3 regions of the Bradyrhizobium sp. WYCCWR15520 genome follow, and region 2 is predicted to be linked to each of the others. Evidence: predicted binding sites of a transcription regulator. Region 2 holds the regulator's gene; each other region holds the start of a gene.
The links. Region 2 encodes PhoB, which activates phosphate uptake and scavenging genes when phosphate is short. Its sites were predicted from a motif close to TGTCATNNANCTGTCAT; they were not measured.
Positions count from the first base shown of each region.

Region 1: a site for PhoB is predicted at 4,584-4,600, ahead of pstS (phosphate ABC transporter substrate-binding protein PstS). Genes of this name have one in related genera too.
Region 3: a site for PhoB is predicted at 4,008-4,024, ahead of AC0QUY_RS16220 (RNA degradosome polyphosphate kinase). Genes of this name have one in related genera too.

Region 1 is NZ_JBWBWM010000027.1:31,669-39,445, reverse strand. Features, by position in the region: gene AC0QUY_RS28210 (arsenate reductase (azurin) small subunit) at 1-79, opposite strand, end outside; gene AC0QUY_RS28205 (ArsR/SmtB family transcription factor) at 292-759, shown strand; gene AC0QUY_RS28200 (ArsR/SmtB family transcription factor) at 950-1,321, shown strand; gene arsB (ACR3 family arsenite efflux transporter) at 1,318-2,376, shown strand; gene arsH (arsenical resistance protein ArsH) at 2,373-3,092, shown strand; gene pstS (phosphate ABC transporter substrate-binding protein PstS) at 3,477-4,490, opposite strand; gene AC0QUY_RS28180 (metalloregulator ArsR/SmtB family transcription factor) at 4,654-5,523, shown strand; gene AC0QUY_RS28175 (ArsJ-associated glyceraldehyde-3-phosphate dehydrogenase) at 5,535-6,578, shown strand; gene arsJ (organoarsenical effux MFS transporter ArsJ) at 6,582-7,777, shown strand, end outside.
Region 2 is NZ_JBWBWM010000012.1:9,015-16,791, forward strand. Features, by position in the region: gene AC0QUY_RS15070 (Hsp33 family molecular chaperone) at 1-871, opposite strand, end outside; gene argF (ornithine carbamoyltransferase) at 1,087-2,013, opposite strand; gene AC0QUY_RS15080 (acetylornithine transaminase) at 2,013-3,221, opposite strand; gene AC0QUY_RS15085 (GcrA family cell cycle regulator) at 3,721-4,233, shown strand; gene phoB (phosphate regulon transcriptional regulator PhoB) at 4,588-5,292, opposite strand; gene phoU (phosphate signaling complex protein PhoU) at 5,366-6,082, opposite strand; gene pstB (phosphate ABC transporter ATP-binding protein PstB) at 6,094-6,915, opposite strand; gene pstA (phosphate ABC transporter permease PstA) at 6,912-7,757, opposite strand; gene pstC (phosphate ABC transporter permease subunit PstC) at 7,762-7,777, opposite strand, start outside.
Region 3 is NZ_JBWBWM010000013.1:27,947-35,723, forward strand. Features, by position in the region: gene AC0QUY_RS16195 (glutathione S-transferase family protein) at 1-691, opposite strand, end outside; gene purN (phosphoribosylglycinamide formyltransferase) at 757-1,410, opposite strand; gene purM (phosphoribosylformylglycinamidine cyclo-ligase) at 1,407-2,480, opposite strand; gene AC0QUY_RS16210 (CDP-alcohol phosphatidyltransferase family protein) at 2,631-3,173, shown strand; gene AC0QUY_RS16215 (P-loop NTPase family protein) at 3,271-3,948, shown strand; gene AC0QUY_RS16220 (RNA degradosome polyphosphate kinase) at 4,100-6,298, shown strand; gene ppx (exopolyphosphatase) at 6,311-7,777, shown strand, end outside.

The sequences.
Region 1 (7,777 bases), on a different contig from region 2:
CGGCGCCAGCTGCAGCTAGGCCGGCACCGCCTAGAAATTTACGGCGACCGACATCGACCATTCGATTGCAATGGGTCATGGACGTCCTCCTCGGCGCGCCGGCACGCCTACCGGCGGGTTCCTCCGGAACGCCGGTACGCCTACCGGCTCGGCGTCTCTTGCTTTTGATTGTTACAAAGCCTCGATGAGGTTTTGCGGATATCTCGAGACGTCTCGACATATGAATAATGGAAACGTCCTAGTTTGTCACCTAGGCTAGCGAGGCAGACGCCATGGAAGGGAGTTGGTGCAATGCGAAAGACCATGCTGGCTGTCGCGAGCCATGCGACGCACGTCAGTTCGGGACAGGCGCTTTCGGAGGCGCACGCGATTTCCGGCCTTGCTGCCCTTGCTCAACCGACCCGCCTTGCGATCTTTCGGCTTCTGATCAAACATCAGCCCGTTGGTATTTCGGCTGGCGTGATCGCAGGGACGATCGGCGCACCGCACAATACGCTGTCGTCTCATCTCGCCATTCTGGTGCGAGCCGGACTATTGCGCAGCTCTCGCGAGGGGCGAACAATTATCTATCGCGCGGACGTCGAGGGTATGCGGTCGCTGATTTCTTTTCTCGTGGACGATTGTTGTGATGGACATCCTGAACTTTGCAACTTGTTGGGCCTAGCAACGGGCGCTAGCTCTGGTTGCGGCTCAGTTCCGAAGAAAGCCAATACCAAGAGTCAACCGAAACCCAAGGCCCGTACTAAAAGAGCCCTCTAACGGCTGTCCGCCCACGGCACCTCAGCGTATCGCGTTCGGGTCGTTTGCTATTAGGCCAAGTTGGTATCGCGGCCATCGCGTCATAGCCCTGGGCTTGTGTCAGCGCGGGAATCACCGGAACTGGCGCGCTCATTGTTAAATCTTCAGACAGCGAGTTGACAGCGCAAGAATTATCCACATATCTCGATATATGAAAAACACCGACGCCATAGCCGCGTTGGCGGCTCTCGCCCAGGCGACCCGCCTCGATACCTTTCGCCTGCTGGTGAAAAGTGAACCGGAGGGGGTTGCTGCCGGCGAGTTGGCGCGGCTCGTCGGCGTCCCTCAGAATACGATGTCGGCCCATTTGTCGATATTGTCCCACGCCGGTCTCATCGCAGGTGAGCGGCGTAGCCGCACCATTATTTACCGGGCCAGCATCAAGACCTTTCAGGAACTCATGTTGTTCATGATGCAGGACTGCTGCGGCGGTCGTCCCGAGGTTTGCGAACCACTCATCGAGAGTTTCCTGCCTTGTGCCCCACCCAAGGGAAAACGCAAGGAACGAGGTGAAGCAAAATGAATGTCTTCGAACGTTATCTGTCGCTATGGGTCGCCCTATGTATCGTCGTCGGCGTTGTGCTGGGGCATGCAATGCCGGGCGCATTTGCAGCTGTCGCCGGCGCGGAAGTCGCCAAGGTCAACATTCCTGTAGCGGTCTTGATCTGGCTGATGATCATACCGATGCTTCTAAAAATCGATTTCGGCGCGCTGGGCCAAGTCCGCGAACATTGGCGCGGTGTGGGCGTGACGTTGTTCATCAATTGGGCGGTGAAGCCGTTTTCGATGGCCCTGCTCGGAACGTTCTTCATCGGGCATCTGTTCGCGCCACTTCTCCCAGCCGCGCAAATTCCTTCCTATATTGCGGGGCTTATCTTACTAGCCGCGGCACCCTGCACGGCGATGGTATTCGTATGGTCGAACCTGTGCGAAGGCGAGCCGCACTACACGTTGAGTCAGGTCGCCCTAAACGACGTATTGATGATCTTCCTCTTTGCGCCGCTGGTTGGGCTTTTGCTGGGAGTTGCATCAATCTCCGTTCCCTGGGCAACGCTGCTGCTCTCTGTTGCCCTCTACATCGTCGTGCCGGTGTTCATCGCACAACTTTGGCGACGGTTCCTGCTCGCAAGCGGCAAAGACGCCTTTGATCAAACGATGAACCGTTTGCAACAGGTTTCCCTCGTCGCCTTGCTGGCGACGTTGGTGCTGCTGTTTGCCTTCCAAGGAGAGCAAATCCTGACGCAGCCGGCAGTGATCGCGATCTTGGCGGTACCGATCTTGATCCAGGTTTACCTGAACGCCGGCCTCGCCTATTGGCTCAGCCGACGCTTCGGCGTTGCATGGTGCGTCGCGGCTCCCGCGGCCCTGATCGGCGCGAGCAATTTCTTTGAACTCGCGGTAGCCGCCGCGATCAGCCTCTTCGGACTTAATTCAGGCGCTGCCCTCGCCACTGTCGTCGGGGTCTTGGTGGAGGTGCCGGTGATGCTGTCGGTCGTCAAAATCGTCAAGGCTTCACGCGGATGGTACGAAGCCGGCGCGCGTCCCCAGACTAACTTAGAAGCAGAGTCGCGAACATGAGCCGCATCCACGACCTTCCGAACATTGTTTCAGAGAACTTTCTTGCTCCCGCAGAAGGAGCCCTGTTCGCACCGCAGGTTGCACACCGGCCGCGCATTCTGCTGCTGTACGGTTCGTTGCGAGAACGGTCATATAGCCGCTTCGCCACTGTGGAAGCAGCTCGATTGTTGGAAGCCTTTGGCGCTGAAACCCGAATCTTCAATCCTTCCGGATTGCCACTGCCGGACGACGCCCCGTCCGAGCATCCAAAGGTGCAAGAACTGCGGGACCTGTCGGCCTGGTCTGAAGGCCAAGTGTGGTGTAGCCCCGAGCGCCATGGCGCCATGACCGGCATCATGAAGGCTCAGATCGACTGGATACCGCTATCCATCGGCGCCGTGCGGCCGACCCAAGGCAAGACCTTGGCGGTCATGCAGGTCAGCGGCGGTTCGCAATCGTTCAACGCGGTCAATCAGCTTCGGGTGCTTGGCCGTTGGATGCGTATGATAGCCATACCCAACCAGTCATCGGTCGCAAAGGCGTATGAGCAGTTCGATGATGCCGGCCGTATGAAGCCGTCGCCGTATTACGATCGTATCGTGGACGTGATGGAAGAGCTTGTGAAGTTCACGCTGCTGACGCGGGGGAGGTCATCCTATCTTACGGATCGCTACAGCGAGCGTAAGGAAGAAGCGGCAAAGCTGGCAGGACGATTACAGCTGGATCGCGCGCTGTAGGAAACCAAGCGGCGCAAACCGGTGCGGCCCGATCGTTAGGACGCAGGCCCCTAAGCTACCTGGACCTTTGGATCGGGACCTCCTCCTCCCCCTCCTCCTCGCGGTCTTCCGCCTTGATGACCGCCATGGCTATCTAAATCGAACCGACGGTCGGTCAAAACCGCAGAGAGCCCCTGACGGCGCAGCTCTCCGATTACAGCCTCAGCCACCCGGATTAGGCGGCGGGCTTCCCTGGCAGAATCGTCGTTGACCATCGGTTAGTGTCCTCCCACCCGACCAAGATCAGCAGCTCTCGCTGCTCGATGACGTGCGGATCAAGGCCGGCGTTGTGGATCAAGCGCCGCGTATCCATGTGCCCGCGCTTCCGCAGACCGTTATCCCCGATCAACCTCCGAAATCCGAATTCCAGTAGCTTTCGACTTGCCGAACGAGATTGGGCGGTAGCGGAACGTAATGCAGAGCGTCGGCCTGTGCCTGTCCGTTCTCCAGCGACCACTTGAAAAAATCCCTGGCCAGTTTTGCTCGTTCGAAATTCTTTGGTTGTTTGTACATGATGATGAAGACGGTAGCGGTGATAGGATAAGCATTCTCGCCGGAAGCGTCCGTCATGATCAGGAAGAAGTCTTTCGCTCCGCTCCAATTCGCGCTCGCGGCCGCCTGGAAGGTCTCGGCGCCGGGCTGGACGAAACGTCCTGCCTTGTTCTGCACGAGTCCGTAGGCAAGCTTGTTCTTGACGGCGTACGCATACTCCACGTAGCCGATCGAGTTCTTTGCAACCCCCACGAACGCCGCAACCCCTTCGTTGCCCTTTCCGCCTGCGCCCACGGGCCACTCGACTGTTGTGCCCTCACCCACCTTCTCCTTCCATTCGGGGCTGACCTTCGAGAGATAATTCACCCAGTTGAACGTCGTCCCCGACCCGTCCAGCCGATGAATGACTGAGATTGCGGCCGCCGGCAACTTGACGTCCGGATTGAGCGCGCGGATCGCCGGATGGTCCCAATTCTTGATCTTGCCGAGAAAGATGTCCGCGAGGATCGCACCGGAAAAGCGCATGACGCCGGGGCCGACACCCTCGACGTTGACGACGGGCACAACGCCGCCGATCACAAGCGGGAATTGGCCGAGACCGCTCTTCTCCAATTCGGCCGGCTTCAAGGGCATGTCGGAGGCACCGAAGTCGACTGCTGCAGTCCGGATCTGATGTAGGCCAGCGCCTGACCCGATCGGCTGATAGCTGATCTTGTTTCCGGTTTTGGCCTGATACTCCGCAGCCCACTTCTCGAGAATGGGCCAGACGAACGTGCATCCGGCTCCGGTTGTCTCCGCGGCACGAGTTGCGGAACCCAACAATGATAGTGCCGATGCCAAGAGGATTGCCTGACAGAGCTTGATCATCGATCCCTCCCTAGTGTATATTTCTATCAGTCCCGACATATAGACGAAAGATGACGCTACAATGACGCCAAGACCGCGCTGTCAGTGACCAACTGTCATTACTCCGTCACGTAACTTGTCGATGAATACCGACGCAATCGCGAGTTTCGCGAAGGATTAACCGATGGATCAGACGAGTTTCACCGAGACGGCAATCGAGGGCTTTGGGTCGCTCGCGCAGCCGACGCGCCTGCACGCGCTGCGCCTCCTTCTCGCCGCTCATCCAGCGAGTTTGGCTGCGGGCGAAATCGCCAAACGCTGCGAGGTGCCTCACAACACCATGTCCAATCATCTCGCAATCCTGATGCGGGCCGGCCTGGTCGCTGTTCAAAAGGACGGCCGAGCGATGAACTACCGGGCCGATGTTGACGGCTTTCGCGGGTTGGTCGAGTTTCTCGCGCGCGATTGCTGTAACGGGAAACCTGAGCTCTGCGGCTTTCTTCCGGACCGGATCGCGCCGCCTTCCGAAGAACCTGGGACCGACGTTGTGGCGCCGGCCTTCAACGTCCTGTTTCTGTGCACGCATAATTCCGCACGCTCGATCATGGCTGAAGCGCTTTTGCAGAAATTCGGTCGCGGACGATTTCATGCCTACTCTGCCGGTTCCGATCCGGCTGAAGCCCCTTTGCCCGAGGTTGTCGAACGCCTAACGCACCTGGGGCATGACGTCGCCCATTTGCGGTGCAAGTCGTGGGACGAGTTCACCGGCCCAGAGGCGCCGCGCATGGATTTTGTCATCGCGCTTTGCGACACACCGCAGGGGCAGTTCTGCCCGGACGTCGGAACAAAATTCGTGACCGGCGCGTGGCCGCTACCGGACCCGGCACAGTTCACGGGGTCGGCCTCCGAGCGGACGACGTTGCTGAACGAGCTCTACGCGATGATCCGGCGAAGGATTGAAATCTTCATCAGTTTGCCGTTCGCGGCCCTCGACCGTATGGCCTTGAAAGCACGCCTGGACGAGATCGGCGACACCACACGAATGTCTCCCTAAGAGGAATTTCTATGAAAGTTGGCATCAATGGCATGGGCCGCATCGGAAGGCTCGTGCTGCGTTCGGCATTCGGCGGCATATGGCGTCCAGAGGGCGATCCGCGCGCGAAAAACCGTCTGGACGTTGCACACATCAACGAGGTGAAGGGCGGCATTGGGGCTACTGCACATCTGCTCGAATTCGATAGCATCCATGGTCGTTGGCACGAAACCATCGGGGTGGAGGCCGGCGCCTCCATTGCCTTTGGAAAGAAGAGCGTCGGCTTCAGCGAACATGCCTCGCCGGGTGACGTTGCATGGGGCGATCTCGGTTGCGATGTCGTGCTAGAATGCACCGGCAAATTTCTGAAGCCGGATCAGCTTCAGGCGTACTTCGACCGGGGCGTCAAACGGGTGATCGTTGCCGCTCCTGTCAAAGATGAGGCTGCGCTCAACATCGTGGTTGGCGTCAACGATCACCTCTACGATCCCAAACGGCATCGGCTGCTGACGGCGGCGTCGTGCACGACAAACTGCCTGGCGCCCGTCGTCAAGGTCATTCATGAATCCATCGGAATCCGGCACGGCCAGATCACAACGATTCATAATCCGACCAATACAAACGTCGTCGTTGACGCACCGCACAAGGATCTTCGCCGCGCAAGATCCGCGATGCTTTCGATGCAACCCACAACGACCGGCAGCGCTACCGCAATTTCGTTGATCTATCCGGAACTCAAGGGCAAGCTGAACGGGCACGCCGTGCGCATTCCCGTCTTGAACGCCAGTTTGACGGACTGCGTATTCGAACTGAAGCGCCCGACCACGGTCGAGGAGGTAAATCGGCTTTTCAAATCGGCATCGGAGAGCGTTTTGGCCGGTATCTTGGGTCTAGAGACCAGACCCCTCGTCTCGGCCGACTACAACAACGACCCCCGCAGCTCGATTGTTGATGCTTTGAGTACGATGGTCACGGACGAGACTCTCCTGAAGGTCTATGCTTGGTACGACAATGAAGTCGGGTACGCCTGTCGGATGGTCGATCTCGCTAACATTGTTCAACGAGCGGGCGTTTAAGCCATGGTCCGAAACTACCTCATAGTCACGGCATCCTATTGGGGCTTCACGCTGGTCGACGGCGCATTGCGTATGCTCGTCCTCTTTCATTTTTTCCGGTTGGGTTACACCCCATTCACCCTCGCGTTTCTCTTCCTGCTTTATGAAGCGGCGGGGATTGGGGCCAATCTAGCTGGCGGCTACTTCGCATCACGTTTCGGCATTCCCCGCATGCTCGCGATCGGCCAGATGCTCCAGATCGCTGGCCTCTTCATGTTGTCGGCGCTCGACCCCGGATGGGGCGCCGTGGCCTCCGTCGCTTGGGTCGTGGTCGCCCAAGGCATCGCCGGCGTCGCCAAGGATCTGACTAAGACCGCATCGAAATCGGCGATCAAGGCGACATCCGCCGAAGGCAGCGGGCAGTTGTTCCGCTGGGTCGCGTGGTTCACCGGTTCCAAGAACGCGATGAAGGGGATCGGCTTCTTTATCGGCGGATTGTTGCTCGATCTCGTAGGATTCCGTAACGCGCTCTGGATGATGGCCGCGCTGCTCAGCGTGATCTTCGTCGCCGGCTTGCTGCTGTTGCCGCGCCAACTCGGTAAGGCCAAGTCGTCGAAGACGATGCGGGAATTGTTCGGCAAGTCGCGTGGCGTCAACCTGCTGGCCGCCGCCCGGATATTCATGTTCGGTGCAAGAGACGTGTGGTTCGTGGTCGGCCTACCGGTCTTTCTGTATGCATATGGCTGGCGCTTCTTAGAGGTCGGTGGATTTCTTGCCGCATGGACCATTGCATACGGGGGGATTCAGGCCATTGCGCCCTCGCTCGTCTCGCGCAGCGCCGACGGTTTGAGTCGCGAGGTCCCGGCCTCGCGAATGTGGGCGGCGGTGCTTGCCGCTGTACCGATCACCTTGGCCGTGATCATGAATGTAACGGATGTTGCGCGCCCCGATATTGTCCTTGTTGTAGGCTTGGCACTTTTCGGCCTGCCGTTCGCGGTAAACTCCTCGCTGCACTCCTATCTCATTCTAGCCTATGCGGGGTCGGAGAAGGCCGCCGAAGACGTCGGCTTCTACTATGCAGCGAACGCTGCTGGGCGGCTGCTCGGCATTACCCTATCGGGCGTTTTGTATCAGGTAGCCGGTATCTCCGGATGCCTGGTTGGTTCAGCGGTCATGCTACTTCTATGCTGGCTTATTACGTTCCTGCTTCCGACTCAGGA
Region 2 (7,777 bases):
CGGAGACCGCATCGCGCGAGCACGAGCATTGCGCGCGCAGGGGCAGCGGCGTGAACACGCGCACGCCGCGCTCGTGAAACAGGCGATATAGCAGCCGCTCGCCCGACAGATCGGGATCGATCAGTTCGACATCCTCGACGGTGCCGATCAGCGACTGGCCCTCGACCCAGGCATCGTCCTCGGCAACGGTGTGCGTCACCGTACCGTCAGGCGCATCACCCGGATGCAGATCGGCCCGCCGCGCCCGCTCGGGCGACTTCGGCAGGAATTGCAGCAGCATGCCGCCGGCGCGCCAGCGATGCTTGCCGCCGCCGCGCCATTCCTCGCCGACCGCGAGCCGCACGCGGGTCGGGATCTGTTCGGAGCGCAGGAAATATTCATGCGCCGCGTCTTCCAGGCTGCCGCCGTCGAGCGCGACGAGACCCTGATAGCGGCTCATGTCCGCGCCCTGGTCGATGGTCATGGCGAGATGGCCCTTGCCGAGCAGCGCGCCCGAACTCTGGCCGTCCTTCAGCCGCCGCGTGTCATAGCGCGCATAGGCGCGCAGCCGATCCGGCGACTGGAAATCCACGATCAGGAACGACACCGGGCCGTCGGTCTGCGTCTGCAGGATGAAGCGGCCTTCGAATTTCAACGCCGTGCCGAGCAGCGTCGCCAGCACGATCGCCTCGCCGAGCAGTTTGCCGACCGGCGCCGGATAATCGTGCTTGGTCAGGATGTCGTCGAGCGCCGGGCCGAGCCGGGTCAGCCGTCCGCGCAGATCGAGCGAGGCGACCTCGAACGGCAGCACCGCGTCATCGACGGGAACGGACGAGGGCGCGCGAACGGGCGCCTCGGGTGTGATTTTGATGTCGGGGGAATCTGAAACCATGGCGCTCTATCTGGGGTCGGCAAGAGAAAAGTGAAGGGGGTGAAGAGCGGCGAAACTTTCTCCACGCGTCGTCCCTGCGAAAGCAGGGACCCATAACCACAGGCGTTTATCGTCACGAACGATGTCTGCCATACCGCGCAAAGAACGCGAGATCACGCGGTATGGGTCCCTGCTCCCGTGCGCAATCGCGCACTAGGCAGGGACGACATCAAGGCCTACGCCACTTCGTTGAAACACCAGGCCAGAATGCCCTTTTGCGCGTGCAGGCGATTTTCGGCCTCGTCGAACACCACCGATTGCGGGCCGTCGATCACCTCATCGGTGACCTCCTCGCCGCGATGGGCGGGCAGGCAGTGCATGAAGATCGCGTCCTTGCTGGCCAGCGACATCAGCTTCTCATTGACCTGATAGGGCTTCAGCACGTTGTGGCGGTGCTCGCCCTCCTTGTCGCCCATCGAGACCCAGGTGTCGGTGACGACGCAATCGGCGCCGCGCACGGCGGCTTCCGGATCGGTACCAAGCACGATCGGCGCGCCGGTCGCCTTGATCCAGTCGCGCATCACCTTTTTCGGCGCAAGCTCCGGCGGGGTCGCGACATTGAGCTGGAACTTGAAACGCTCGGCCGCGTGCGCCCAGGACGCCAGCACGTTGTTGTCGTCGCCGGTCCAGGCCACGGTCTTGCCCTCGATCGGCCCGCGATGCTCTTCGAAGGTCATCAGGTCGGCCATCACCTGGCAGGGGTGCGAGCGCCGCGTCAGGCCGTTGATCACGGGCACGGTGGCGTGCGCGGCAAGCTCGAGCAGCGCATCGTGGTTGAGGATGCGGATCATGATCGCATCGACATAGCGCGACAGCACGCGCGCGGTGTCGGCGATGGTCTCGCCGCGGCCGAGCTGCATCTCCGCGCCCGTCAGCATGATCGACTCGCCGCCGAGCTGGCGCATGCCGACGTCGAACGAGACGCGCGTGCGGGTCGAGGGACGTTCGAAGATCATCGCCAGCGTCTTGCCTTCGAGCGGCTTCTTGCCCTTTTCATGAGCCTTGAGCTTCGCCTTCATGTCGGCGCCCAGCGCCAGCATGTTGCGCAGCTCCTTTGGCGGCAACTCGTTGATGTCGAGGAAATGGCGGACGGACTTGCTCATCATCCCGCCGCCTTCTTCAACTGCGTAGCCGACAGCGCGCCGCAGGCGCGCTCCAGCATCTGGATGGACTGATCGATCTCGGCCTCGGTCACGATCAAGGGCGCGAGGAAACGCACCACATTGTCGCCGGCGCCGACGGTGAGCAATTTCTGGTCACGCAACGCATTGACAAGATCGCCCGAGGGCACCACGGCCTTGACGCCGACCAAGAGTCCCTCGCCGCGCACTTCCGAGAGCACGGCGGGATAGCGGTCGACCACCGAGGCGAGTTTCTGTTTCAACAGCAGCGACATCTTCTGCACGTGTTCGAAGAAGCCGGGCTTCAGCATCACGTCGAGCACGGCGTTGGCGGCTGCGATCGCCAGCGGATTGCCGCCGAAGGTCGAGCCGTGCGAGCCGGGCGTCATGCCGCTCGCGGCCTCCGCCGTCGCCAGCACCGCACCGATCGGAAAACCGCCGCCGAGCGCTTTCGCCAGCGACATCACATCCGGCGTGACGCCGACGCGCTTGTAGGCAAAGAGATCGCCGGTGCGGCCCATGCCGGTCTGCACCTCGTCGAACGCGAGCAACAGGCCCTTCTCGTCGCAGAGCTGGCGCAACGCCTTGAAGAAGGATTGCGGCGCGGAGCGCACACCGCCTTCGCCCTGCACCGGCTCGATCAGGATGCCCGCGGTATTGGGACCGATCGCCTTCTTCACGGCTTCCAAATCGCCATGCGGCACCTGGTCAAAACCGTCCATCGGCGGGCCAAAGCCTTCGAGATATTTGGCGGAGCCGGTGGCCGCGAGCGTGCCCAGCGTGCGGCCGTGGAAGGCGCCCTCGAAGGTGACGAGGCGATAGCGCTCGGGATGGCCCTTGGAGAATTGATAGCGGCGCACGAGCTTGATCACGCCCTCCATTGCTTCCGCGCCCGAATTGCAGAAAAACACCAGGTCGGCAAAGCTCTGCTCGCACAGCCGCGCGGCCAGCTTCTCGCCATCGGGCGACTTGAACAGGTTCGACATGTGCCAGAGTTTCGTCGCCTGTTCCTGCAGCGCCTTGATCAGATGCGGATGGCAGTGACCCAGCGCATTCACCGCGACGCCCGAGGTGAAATCGAGATAGCGCTCGCCATTGGTTGCGGTCAGCCAGCAGCCCTCGCCGCTTTCGAAGCCGAGATCGACCCTGGCGAAGACGGGAAGCAGATGCGACGTGGCGCTATTGGTCATGGCAATCACAAAAGGTTTGCACTGAAGGTTGACCGGCCGGGGACACGCAGGCAGTGGCGCGAACGCGGCAGCAGCCGGTCTGGCGAAAACGAAACGTGCCGCCTCTTAAGGGCGGCACGTGAGAGGTATTCTATGTCGGCCGGGAGCGCTGTCAACACGCCACGGAACGGCCTTTCCTGCAGTGCAAGATGCCAAAATCCGTAGGATTGCGGTGTGGTGGAAAACACGCAGTGAAACGCCTAGATGTCAGAAGATGTGGACGTTGGGGCGCGGACTCTTGCGCCCGAGTCACGCCATATTGTAGCGTTTGGGCTGTCGGGTACGACATCTCGTGCGGCAGTTCTGATCCCTAAGAGTCCATTTGTGCAGGCGTAAACGTTCGGGCGCGGTTAACGCGCCCGGCGAGGGCTAAGGGATTCTGACCGCAGGGATTTTTGAGACGAATGACATCGCCCGCGCTGCCCTCGATTGGCCGGCGCGATGCGAAGGGAAGATTACGATGACGGTTTTGACCTGGTCCGACGATCGCGTCGAGCAGCTGAAGAAGCTCTGGGAAGCCGGATTGTCCGCGAGCCAGATTGCCGCGGAACTCGGAAATGTGACGCGAAACGCCGTAATCGGCAAAGTGCACCGGCTGGGCCTGTCCGGCCGAGCCAAGAGTCCCTCCTCGGCCGCTCCGCGGCAGCGCAAGGCACGCCCCGCCGCCCAGCAGATGATGCGGGTGTCGCGCCCGGTCTCGCGCGGCAACACCGCGCTGGCGCACGCTTTCGAGGTGGAGATCGAGGCCGATCCGGTCGCCTTCGACAATGTAGTGCCGATGAGCCAGCGGCTGTCGCTGCTCGAACTGAACGAGGCGACCTGCCACTGGCCGGTCGGCGATCCTTCGAGCCCGGAATTCTTCTTCTGCGGCGGCAAGGCGCTCAGCGGCCTGCCCTACTGCGCGCATCACTCGCGCGTGGCGTATCAACCGGCCGCCGATCGGCGGCGGCAGCAGCCGAAGCAGACGAGGTAAGGCGCGCTCATTTGCGCGAGACGTAAGCGCTCCGCGCAAGGTGCGCTCCCTCGCCCCGCTTTTGCGGGGCCACGACGAGCGAAGCTCGCGCTGAGAGGGTTGGGGTGAGGGGCTCTCTCCGCGATTGCGGTCTATCGATAGACCTGTACCCCCGCATCCGGATCGCCGATGCGGCAACCACTGTCATTGCCAGCGACAAACGCCGAAGCGTTTGCGCAAGGGAGCGAAAGCGACGAAGCAATCCATACTTGCCGCGTGGCACTATGGATTGCTTCGCTTCGCTCGCAATGACGATGAGAGAGCTGCCGCTTTCGCGGGGACGACGGTGGAGTTTGCGCGGATGATAGCGAAGCCTTACGGCTCCACCTTGGCAAACCGGTCATCCAGCGCATAACCGGCGCCGCGCACGGTACGGATCGGGTCCTGCTCGCGGCCGGGGTTGAGCAGCTTGCGCAGGCGGCCGATGTGGACGTCGACGGTGCGTTCGTCGATATAGATGTCGCGGCCCCAGACGCTGTCGAGCAATTGCTCGCGGCTGAAGACGCGGCCGGGATGTTCGAGGAAAAATTCCAGCAGGCGATATTCGGTCGGGCCGAGGTCGATCTGGCGGCCGGAGCGCGCGACGCGGCGTTTCTCGCGGTCGAGTTCGATGTCGCCATAGGTCAGGACGGTAGCGAGCCGCTCCGGGCTTGCCCGACGCAACAGGCCTTTCACCCGCGCCAGGAGTTCCGGCACCGAGAACGGCTTGACGATGTAGTCGTCGGCACCGGTCGCAAGCCCCCGCACCCGCTCGCTCTCCTCGCCGCGCGCGGTCAGCATGATGATCGGCAACTGCTTGGTTTCGGGCCGGGCGCGCAGGCGGCGGCAGAGCTCGATGCCGGACAAGCCCGGAAGCATCCAGTCGAGCACGACGAGGTCGGGCACGCGCTCCTTCAGCCGCGTATCGGCGTCGTCGCCGCGGCCTACGGTCTCCACTTCGTAGCCTTCAGCGTCGAGGTTGTAGCGCAACAGCGTGGTCAGCGCTTCCTCGTCCTCGACCACCATAATGCGTGCGCTCATCCTTTTCTTGCCTCTTCTGTCTGACGCGTTTTCTTCACGCGAACCGGCCTCCACTTCGCTCGAAAACGCTACGTCAACTATTCGGCACGGTCGTAGCAAACGTCGTCATGTCGCCCTTCGGGCGCTTGTCGAGCATCTGCTGTCCCTCGATCATGTAGAACACGGTTTCGGCGATGTTGGTCGCGTGGTCGCCGATCCGCTCAATATTCTTGGCGCAGAACATCAAATGAATGCAGAACGAGATGTTGCGCGGGTCTTCCATCATGTAGGTGAGAAGTTCGCGGAACAGCGAGGTGCAGATGGCGTCGACTTCCTCGTCGCCTTTCCAGACCGCCATTGCCGCCGGCAGGTCGTGCGCGGCATAGGCGTCCAGCACCGACTTGACCTGCGTTTGCACCAGATCGGTCATGTGTTCGAGGCCGCGCATCAGCTTCAGCGGCTGGAAATCGTTCTCCAGGGCCGCGACCCGCTTGCCCATGTTCTTGGCGAGATCGCCGATCCGCTCCAGATCGGTGGCGACGCGCATGGCGCCGACGATTTCGCGCAAGTCGATCGCCATCGGCTGGCGGCGGGCGATGGTCAATACCGCTCGCTCCTCGATCAAATGCTGCAGGCGGTCGATCTCGACATCGGTTGCGACGACGCGCTTGCCGAGTGCGACGTCGCGGCGGACCAGCGCGTCGACGGATTCGGTGATCATGCGTTCGGCCAGGCCGCCCATCTCCGCGACTAGGCGGGTGAGTTCCTGAAGGTCGCTGTCGAACGCCTTGGCGGTGTGCTCGGAAGCCATGTCTTGTCTCCTCAGCCGAACCGGCCGGTGATGTAATCCTGGGTGCGTCGGTCGCTCGGCGAAGTGAAGATCTTGTTGGTGTCGTCGAATTCGATCAGCTCGCCGAGATACATGAAGGCGGTCTTGTCGGAGACGCGCGCCGCCTGCTGCATATTATGGGTGACGATGGCGATGGTGTAGTCCTCCGCCAGTTCCTGAATCAGTTCCTCGATCTTGGCGGTCGAGATCGGGTCGAGCGCCGAACAGGGTTCGTCAAACAGGATTACCTCGGGCCTGACAGCGACCGTGCGGGCGATGCAGAGCCGCTGCTGCTGGCCGCCGGACAGCGAGAGGCCGGAGGCGTTCAGCTTGTCCTTGACCTCGTTCCACAGCGCGCCGCCGCGCAGCGCCTTCTCCACCCGGCCGTCCATTTCCGACTTCGAGATCTTCTCATAGAGACGGATGCCGAAGGCGATGTTTTCGTAGATCGTCATCGGGAACGGCGTCGGCTTCTGGAACACCATGCCGACGCGGGCCCGCAGCAAATTGAGGTCGAGCTTGGGGTCAAGGATGTTGGTCTGGTCGAGCATAAGCTGACCGGTCGCCTTCTGGCCGGGATAAAGGTCGTACATCCGGTTGAAGATCCGCAGCAGCGTGGACTTGCCGCAGCCGGACGGGCCGATGAAGGCGGTGACGCGGTGGGTGCCGAGCGTCAGGTTGATGTTCTTCAGCGCGTGGTGTTCGCCATAGTAGAAGTTCAGGCCGCGCGCGGTCACCTTCGGCGCGGCCTCGGGCAGCGCTACCTGCGGAACGGGCCCGCTCGCGGAACTCACGGATACGGAGAGATCGGTCATTTGGATGTCCTCTCGGCGCCAAGAATGCGCGCGCCAATATTCAGGGCAAGTACGGTGAGCGTGATCAGCAGGGCCCCGGCCCAGGCGAGCTGCTTCCAGTAGGCATAGGGGCTCTGGACGAAGTTGTTGATGGTGACCGGCAGGTTCGCCATCGTCTTGGTCATATCCAGGCTGAAGAACTGGTTGGACAGCGCGGTGAACAGCAGCGGCGCGGTTTCGCCGGCGACGCGGGCGGTGGCCAGCAGGACGCCGGTGATCAGGCCGGCGCGCGCGGCGCGGTAGGCGATCCGCCGGATCACCAGCGAGCGCGGCATGCCGAGCGCGGACGCCGCCTCGCGCAAAGGATTGGGCACCAGCCCGAGCATGTCCTCGGTGGTGCGGACCACCACCGGGATCACGATCACGGCGAGCGCCAGACAGCCGGCGAAGGCTGAGAAGCCGCCCATCGGCGCGACGATGGCGCCGTAGATGAACAGGCCGATGATGATCGAGGGCGCGCTTAACAGGATGTCGTTGATGAAGCGGATCACCGAGGTGAGCTTGTCGTGCTTGCCGTATTCGGCGAGATACGTACCTGCGAACAGGCCGAGCGGCGCGCCGATGCCGACCCCGATCACGGTCATCATGATCGAGCCGATGATGGCGTTGCGCAGGCCGCCATCGGTCGAACCCGGCGGCGGCGTATCCTGGGTGAAGACGGCGAGATTGAGCCCGGTGACGCCGTTGTAGAACAGCGTGAACAGGATCAGCGCCAGCCAGGTCACGCCGAACAAGGCGGCGCCCAGACACAGGAACTTGACGATGATGTTGTTGCGGCGGCGGGATACGTAAATCGGATTCATGATCTCAGTTCCCCGCCTTC
Region 3 (7,777 bases), on a different contig from region 2:
GATAGAATCGCGCAGTCATCCGGCTGACATAGCGCCGCAAATTGGCGTGGCCCGCCGCCGCCCGCTGCAAATCCGATTCGAACAGGGGACAGATCGCGCTAACCGCGAAGGCGAATATCGTGGCGTCGATGCCGGTGGGCTCCTTGCCCATGAAGAACAGCTTGTCCCCGAGATAGGCCGCCATCGCATCGATCGAGCGGATTCCGATCGCGGTGATCTCGTCGGCGGAGTGACGGCCGATCCCCTGCCCGTGCAGCGTCTTGCGCAGGCGGCGGCGGATCATCGAGACGACGACGGGCCGGACTGGCGCAGGCACGCCCTTGAAGAAGTTGACCGGCCCTTTGCGGAAATTGTCGTCGATCATCCAGCGGAAGTAGACGCTCGCCCAGTATAAATTATCCTCCGCCATCTTCTCGAAGGCCCAGGCGACGGCGAGCTGCTCGGCGCTGAGTCCCTGATCGAAATCGATGCCGTATTTCTTTTCGAGATGCCAGCGGATCAGCGTGGAGTCGCCGAGCAACTGGCCGTCATCCTCGATGTAGGGAATCTTGCCCTTCGGCGCCTTCGAAAAACTCATCAGCGCCTTTTCGAACGGCAGCTTCGACATCCGCAGCAAGGTCTCGGCCTTGGTCACGAAGGGGCTTGCGTCGGGAAGGCCAAAATTGGGCCCGGAGCCATAGAGCGTGATCATGGAACCCTCGATGTATCTTGCGGGGTGCGGCTCTCGCGCTCGTTCGCGCACACCGGCAGATAATATCAGATCGTCCGCGGCGAAATCAGGGTGCCGTCGCGGTCGGACCCGCCGGCGGTCTTGCAGATGTCGCCTTCGAGGCGAAGCTTGCCGCTAGCAAGCAAACGTAGCGCCTCGGGATAGATGCGATGCTCGATGCCAAGGATGCGCTGCGATAGCGTCTCCGGCGTATCGTCATCGGCCACTTCAACCGCGCCCTGCATCACGATCGGGCCGGCGTCGGTTTCGGGAATCACGAAATGCACGGTGGCGCCCGAGATCTTCACCCCGGCCTGCAACGCCTGGCCGTGCGGATCGAGGCCCGGAAAGGACGGCAGCAGCGAGGGATGGATGTTGAGCATCTTGCCGTACCACCGCTGCACGAACTCCGCGGTGAACAGGCGCATGAAGCCGCCGAGGCAGATCAGTTCGACCTTCCGTTCTTCCAGCGCCCGCTGCAGGACCGTTTCGAAGCCGGCGCGATCCTTGCCGAACGGCTTACTCTCGATGACGATCGTCGGGACGCCGTTCGCAGCTGCCCGCTCGAGCCCCAGCGCATCGCCCCGGTTGGAGATGACGGCGACGATCTCGGCCGGAAAGTCGGCAGCTTTCGCCGCATCGATCAGCGCGGCCATGTTCGATCCGCGCCCCGAGATCAGGATGGCGACACGGCGTTTCATGGGGCGAGATCGAGATGGCCGTTATAGACTACGCGATGTTCGCCCGCCGCCGGGATCACTTCGCCGAGCAAGGCGACGGTCTCGCCGCTTTCGGTGAGGATCTCCGTCACCTTCTCGACCGCATCCGGCTTGACGATCGCGATCATGCCGATGCCGCAGTTGAAGGTGCGCAGCAATTCGAGCTCGGCGATACCGCCCTGCTCGGCCAGCCATTTGAACACCGGCAATACCGGCAGCCGCGCCAGATCGATGCCGACGCCGAGATGTTTTGGCAGCACGCGCGGAATGTTGTCGGTGAAGCCGCCGCCGGTGATGTGGGCGAGGCCTTTGATCGCGCCGGTCTCGCGGATCGCGCGCAGGCACGATTTCACATAGAGCCGCGTCGGCGCCAGCAGCGCGCCGCCCAGCGTCATGACCGGCGAGAACGGCGCCGGCGCACCGAAGCCGAGGCCGGAGTTTTCCACGATCTTGCGGACCAGCGAAAAGCCGTTGGAGTGAACGCCCGACGAGGCCAGTCCGATCACGGCATCGCCCACCGCGATATCCGCGCTCGGCAACAGCGTGCCGCGCTCGGCAGCCCCGACCGCAAAGCCCGCGAGGTCGTAATCGCCGTCCTTGTAGAGGCCCGGCATCTCGGCGGTCTCGCCGCCGATCAGGGCGCAACCGGACTCCCGGCACCCCTCGGCGACGCCGGCCACGATGGCCGCCGCGGCCTCGGGGTCGAGCTTGCCGCAGGCAAAATAGTCGAGGAAGAACAGCGGTTCCGCGCCCTGCACCACGAGGTCGTTGACCGACATCGCCACCAGGTCGATGCCGATGCCGCCATGCAGCCCGGTCTCGATCGCGATCTTGACCTTGGTACCGACGCCGTCGGTCGCCGCCACCAGGACGGGGTCCTTGAACCCCGCCGCCTTGAGGTCGAACAGCCCGCCGAATCCGCCGATTTCGGCGTCGGCGCCGGCCCGGGCGGTGGCGCGCACCATCGGCTTGATGAGGTCGACCAGGCGGTTGCCTGCGTCGATATCGACCCCCGAATCCGCGTAAGTCAGCCCGTTTTTGCGGTCGTTCATGCCCAAATTCCAGTATGATGACCGCTGGTTACGAGGAATTCCGCGATCCTGCAATGGCTCGCAAGCGCTTGGCGCATATACTATGTAGATAAGAGCCGGCTGAACCCGCCAGGGGCCGGATCTAAGGCCGGGAGCCGGGAAGCGACCGAGTTGAGTATTCCGAACATCATTACGCTGGGGCGCATCATTCTGGTCCCGGTCATCGTCTGGGCGATCGTTTCCAGCCAGATGGAAATTGCGTTTGCGATCTTCGTCGTTGCAGGCGTCAGCGACGCCGTCGATGGCTTTCTCGCCAAGCGCTTCAACATGTCGAGCGAGCTCGGCGCCCTGCTCGACCCGCTCGCCGACAAGGCGCTCCTGGTTTCGATCTTCGTGGCGCTCGGCATCTGGGGCGCGGTTCCGCGCTGGCTCGTCATCCTGGTGGTGTCGCGCGACATCATGATCGTCACGGCGGTGATCGTGTCATGGCTGTTCGACAAGCCGATCCCAATGAAACCCCTGATGGTGTCGAAGCTCAACACGGTGGCGCAGGTGGCGTTCGCAGCGCTGGTGCTGGCCTCGCTCGGTTTCAATTTCAAGCCGGCGCCCTATGACGTGATCCTGATGGGTTTTGTTACAGTCTTTACTTTGGTTTCGGTCTCGCTCTATCTCGTCGAGTGGGTTCGGCACATGAGCACGATCGAAGCGCGCTAGCTTCTTCCTTTATTTGATGCGTTTTCCTCACGCGAACCCGTAGCCATTTCGCTTGAAAACGCTATGAATGCCCTGGAATCCCGGCCTGGAGACTTGCGTGGCAGTTCGCGTTCAACCTCGTCAGCTTGCTTTCTCGCTGCCGCATGCGGAGAGCCTGACCCGCGACAATTTCCTGGAAGGGCCTGCCAATGAAGCCGCGCTCGCGCTGATCGAAAGCTGGCCGGACTGGCCGAACCGCGTGATGGTGCTGATGGGACCGGAGGGCTCCGGCAAGAGCCACCTCGCCGCGATCTGGGCCGAACAGGCCGGCGCGCGCTCGATATCGGCACACGCGCTTACCCCCGCTTCCGTCCCCGGTGCGCTCACAACCGGGGCATTGGTGGTCGAAGACCTGAAGCCGGCCGACTTCGATGAGCGCGCAATGTTTCACCTCCTGAATCTGGCGCGCGAGGACGGGGCTTTCATCCTGATCACGGCTCGCGTTCCGCCGGCTTCGTTCGAGCTCGAATTGCGCGATCTCAGGTCGCGGCTGCGCGCCGCACCCGCCGTGTCGCTGTTGCCGCCCGACGACCTGTTGTTTCGCGGCCTGATCGTTAAATTCTGCGCCGACCGCCAGTTGAGCATCGACGAGACGGTTGTGAGCTATCTCGCCAGCCGGATCGAGCGCTCCTATGCCGCCGCCCGCCGGGCGATCGAGCTTCTGGATACCGAGGCGCTGCGGCTCGGCCGGCCCGTGACCCGGGCCCTGGCCGCAGAACTGCTGCGGAACGCCTGAACGGCGAGGGTGCGTGCTGCGTCCTGTCGCCTTGACGGCGGCTTTGGGCGGAACATCAATGTCATTGAAACGTCATCGGAATATCACATGGTTTGGGCGGCATTCGCTTAAATAAATGCCGGCGCCCCAGCCCGAGATGGATCAAAGCCTCATGGAATCGGCCCAAGTTATTGATATCAAAGAAAAAGAACAAATTGCCGAGGCGCCTCCCGCGATTGCCACCAGCCCCGAGCGGTTCATCAACCGGGAACTATCCTGGCTGCATTTCAACCGTCGGGTGCTCGAGGAATCGGTCAATCCCGGCCATCCCGCGCTGGAGCGGGTGCGGTTCCTGTCGATTTCCGCCAATAACCTTGATGAGTTCTTCATGGTCCGCGTCGCCGGTATCAAGGCACAGGTCCGCGAAGGCATTGCCGAACGCAGCCCCGACGGGCTCACGCCGTCCGAGCAGCTCTCCCTCATCAACAAGACGGTTTCGGAGCTCGCTTCCGACCAGCAGGCGATCTGGCGCGATCTGCGCGCCATGCTTTCGGATGCCGGCATCAAGCTGGTCGACGGCCACGACTTCACCAAGACGGAGCGCGGCTGGCTCGAGGATCACTTCCTCCGTAACATCTTCCCGCTGCTGACGCCGCTGGCGATCGATCCGGCGCACCCCTTCCCCTTCATCCCGAGCCTCGGCTTCACCATCGCGCTGCAATTGGCGCGGACTTCCGACGGCAAGGCGATGAACGCGCTGATCCGCATGCCCGGCAAGATCGACCGCTTCATCCGCATGCCTCCGACCGGCGATGGCGCCGTGCATCTGATCCCGCTGGAGCAGGCCACCGGCCTGTTCATCGGCCGCCTGTTCCCCGGCTACACCGTGAAGGGCCAAGGCGCTTTCCGCATCATCAGAGACTCCGAACTCGAAATCGAGGAAGAGGCCGAAGACCTGGTCCGCCTGTTCGAGACCGCGTTGAAGCGGCGGCGGCGCGGCTCGGTGATCCGGCTGGAGATGGAAGCCAAGATGCCCGAAGAGCTGTGCGCCTTTGTGCGGCAAGCGCTTTCGGCGGCGGACGACGAAGTGTTTCTGGTCGATGGCGTGCTGGCGATGAACGAGCTCTCGCAGCTCACGCGGCTCGACCGGCCCGACCTCGAATTCACACCCTATGTGCCGCGGCATCCCGAGCGGGTGCGCGACCATGGCGGCGACATCTTCGCGGCGATCCGGCAAAAGGACCTGATCGTCCATCACCCCTATGAATCCTTCGACGTCGTCGTGCAGTTCCTGCAGCAGGCGGCGCGCGATCCTGACGTCGTCGCCATCAAGCAGACGCTCTATCGCACCTCGAACAATTCACCGATCGTGCGCGCGCTGGCCGAGGCCGCCGAGGCCGGCAAGTCGGTGACGGCGCTGATCGAGTTGAAGGCGCGGTTCGACGAGGAGGCCAATATCCGCTGGGCGCGCGACCTCGAACGCGCCGGCGTGCAGGTCGTGTACGGCTTCCTCGAACTGAAGACGCACGCGAAGCTTTCGATGGTGGTGCGGCGCGAGGGTGGTAACCTCACGACCTATGTGCATACCGGCACCGGCAATTATCATCCGGTCACCGCACGCATCTATACCGACCTCTCCTACTTCACCTCGGACCCCATCATCGGCCGCGATGCGGCGCGGGTGTTCAACTACATCACCGGCTATGCCGAGCCGAGCGACATCGAGCGGATGGCGGTGTCGCCGCTGACGCTGCGCAAGCGCATCATCGAACATATCAAAGGCGAGACCAATCACGCCCGACACGGCAAGCCGGGAGCGATCTGGATGAAGATGAACTCGCTGGTCGATCCCGATGTCATCGACGCGCTGTACGAAGCGTCGCAGGCCGGCGTGTCGATCGACCTGGTGGTGCGTGGCATCTGCTGCCTGCGGCCGGGCATTCCCGGATTTTCCGAGAACATCCGGGTCAAATCGATCATCGGCCGCTTCCTTGAGCACGGCCGAATCTACTGCTTTGGTATGGGGCAAGGCCTGCCCGGCCCGAAGTCGGCTGTGTATATCTCGTCCGCCGACATGATGCCGCGGAACCTCGACCGCCGCGTCGAAGTGCTCTGTCCACTGCAAAATCCCACGGTACATCAGCAGGTTCTCGAACAGATCATGGTCGCGAACCTGAAGGATACCGAGCAGAGCTGGCAGTTGTTGCCGGATGGGTCCTCAACGCGTATGAAGGCCGCGAAAGGCGAAGAGCCGTTCAACTTGCACAATTACTTCATGACGAATCCGAGCCTGTCTGGTCGTGGAAAGTCTCTCAAGGAATCTTCGCCGCGCCGGCTCACGCGCCGTAACGAGCGCCAACCATCGTCATAAGGGGCCGCGGCTGTGAAGCGGCCGCGAAAGCGCGCTTCCAGCGTCGCCGTCATCGACATCGGTTCGAACTCGGTTCGTCTCGTCGTCTATGAGACGATGGCGCGCAGCCTTGTCACCATCTTCAATGAGAAGGCGCTGTGCGGGCTCGGCCGCGAGGTGCAGAGCACCGGTCTGATGGCCGAGGATGCCGTTGCCAGGGCGCTGACGGCGCTCAGGCGATTCCGGGCGCTGTGCCGTATCCAGCAGGTGGGACGCGTCTTCGCCATTGCGACTGCCGCCTGCCGCGACGCCAAGAACGGTCCTGACTTCATCGCCAAGGCCGAGCGTATCTGCGGCACGCCGATTCAAATCCTTTCGGGACCGCGCGAAGCAAAGCTTTCCGCGCTCGGTGTCGTCTCTGGAATCCACTATCCCGACGGCATCGTCGGCGATCTCGGCGGCGGCTCGCTTGAATTGATCGACGTGCAGAAAAGCCGGGTTCACAGCGGCGTCACGTTGCCGCTGGGAAGCCTCGCGCTGCAGGACCTGTCCGACAAATCGTTGAAGCGCGCCGAACGCATCGTGCGCGACGATCTGTCCGGTGTTGCCCAGCTCAAGGCCGCCCGCGGCCGCACCTTTTACGCCGTCGGCGGCACCTGGCGCGCACTGGCGCGCATCCACATCATCCAAAGCGGCTATCCGCTGCGCGTGATGCATGGCTATTCGATACCCGCCGCCGACGCGCTTGATTTCGCCCGACGCTTGCGCCGGCTCGCGGCCGCCAACATGCTCGCCGATATCGAGGTAGTCGCCGATGCGCGGCGGCCGCTGCTGACCTACGCGGCGCTGGTTCTCGAATACATCATCCTTGTCGGCCGGCCGAAGACGATCGTGTTCTCGACCTTCGGCGTCCGTGAAGGCCTGCTCTATGAAATGCTCCCGCAACAGGAGCGCGCCAAGGACGGTTTTATCTGTGCCGCCCAAACCCTGAACGGGCTGCTGTCGCGCTCGGCCCGCCACGCCGAAGAACTGGTCGGCTGGACCGATCGGCTGGTGCGCGTGGTGAGGCTGCGTGAGACCGACGAAGACCGAAGGCTGCGCCATGCCGCCTGCCTGCTTTCCGACATCGGCTGGCGCGTGCATCCCGATCATCGCGGCGAGGAGACGCTGAGCCTGATCACCAACGGCAATTTCGGCTCGATCAGCCATCAGGGCCGCGCCTTCGTCGCGCTGTCAGTGTTTTATCGCTACGCAGGCCTCAGCGAGGAAAACGAGCCGCCGGAGCGCATCCGCGAGCTGGTGCCGCCGGCGATGGACGAACGCGCTCGCATTCTCGGCGCCGCCTTCCGCGTCGCGCACCTGATCTCGGCGGCGCGCACCGGCGTGTTGCCCGCGACCCACTTCCGCACCCAGGGCCGCAAGCTGATGCTGGTGTTCGAGCATCGCATGGTCGACCTCGTCGCCGACCGCGTCGGCAGCCGCTTCAAGCAATTGGCGCGC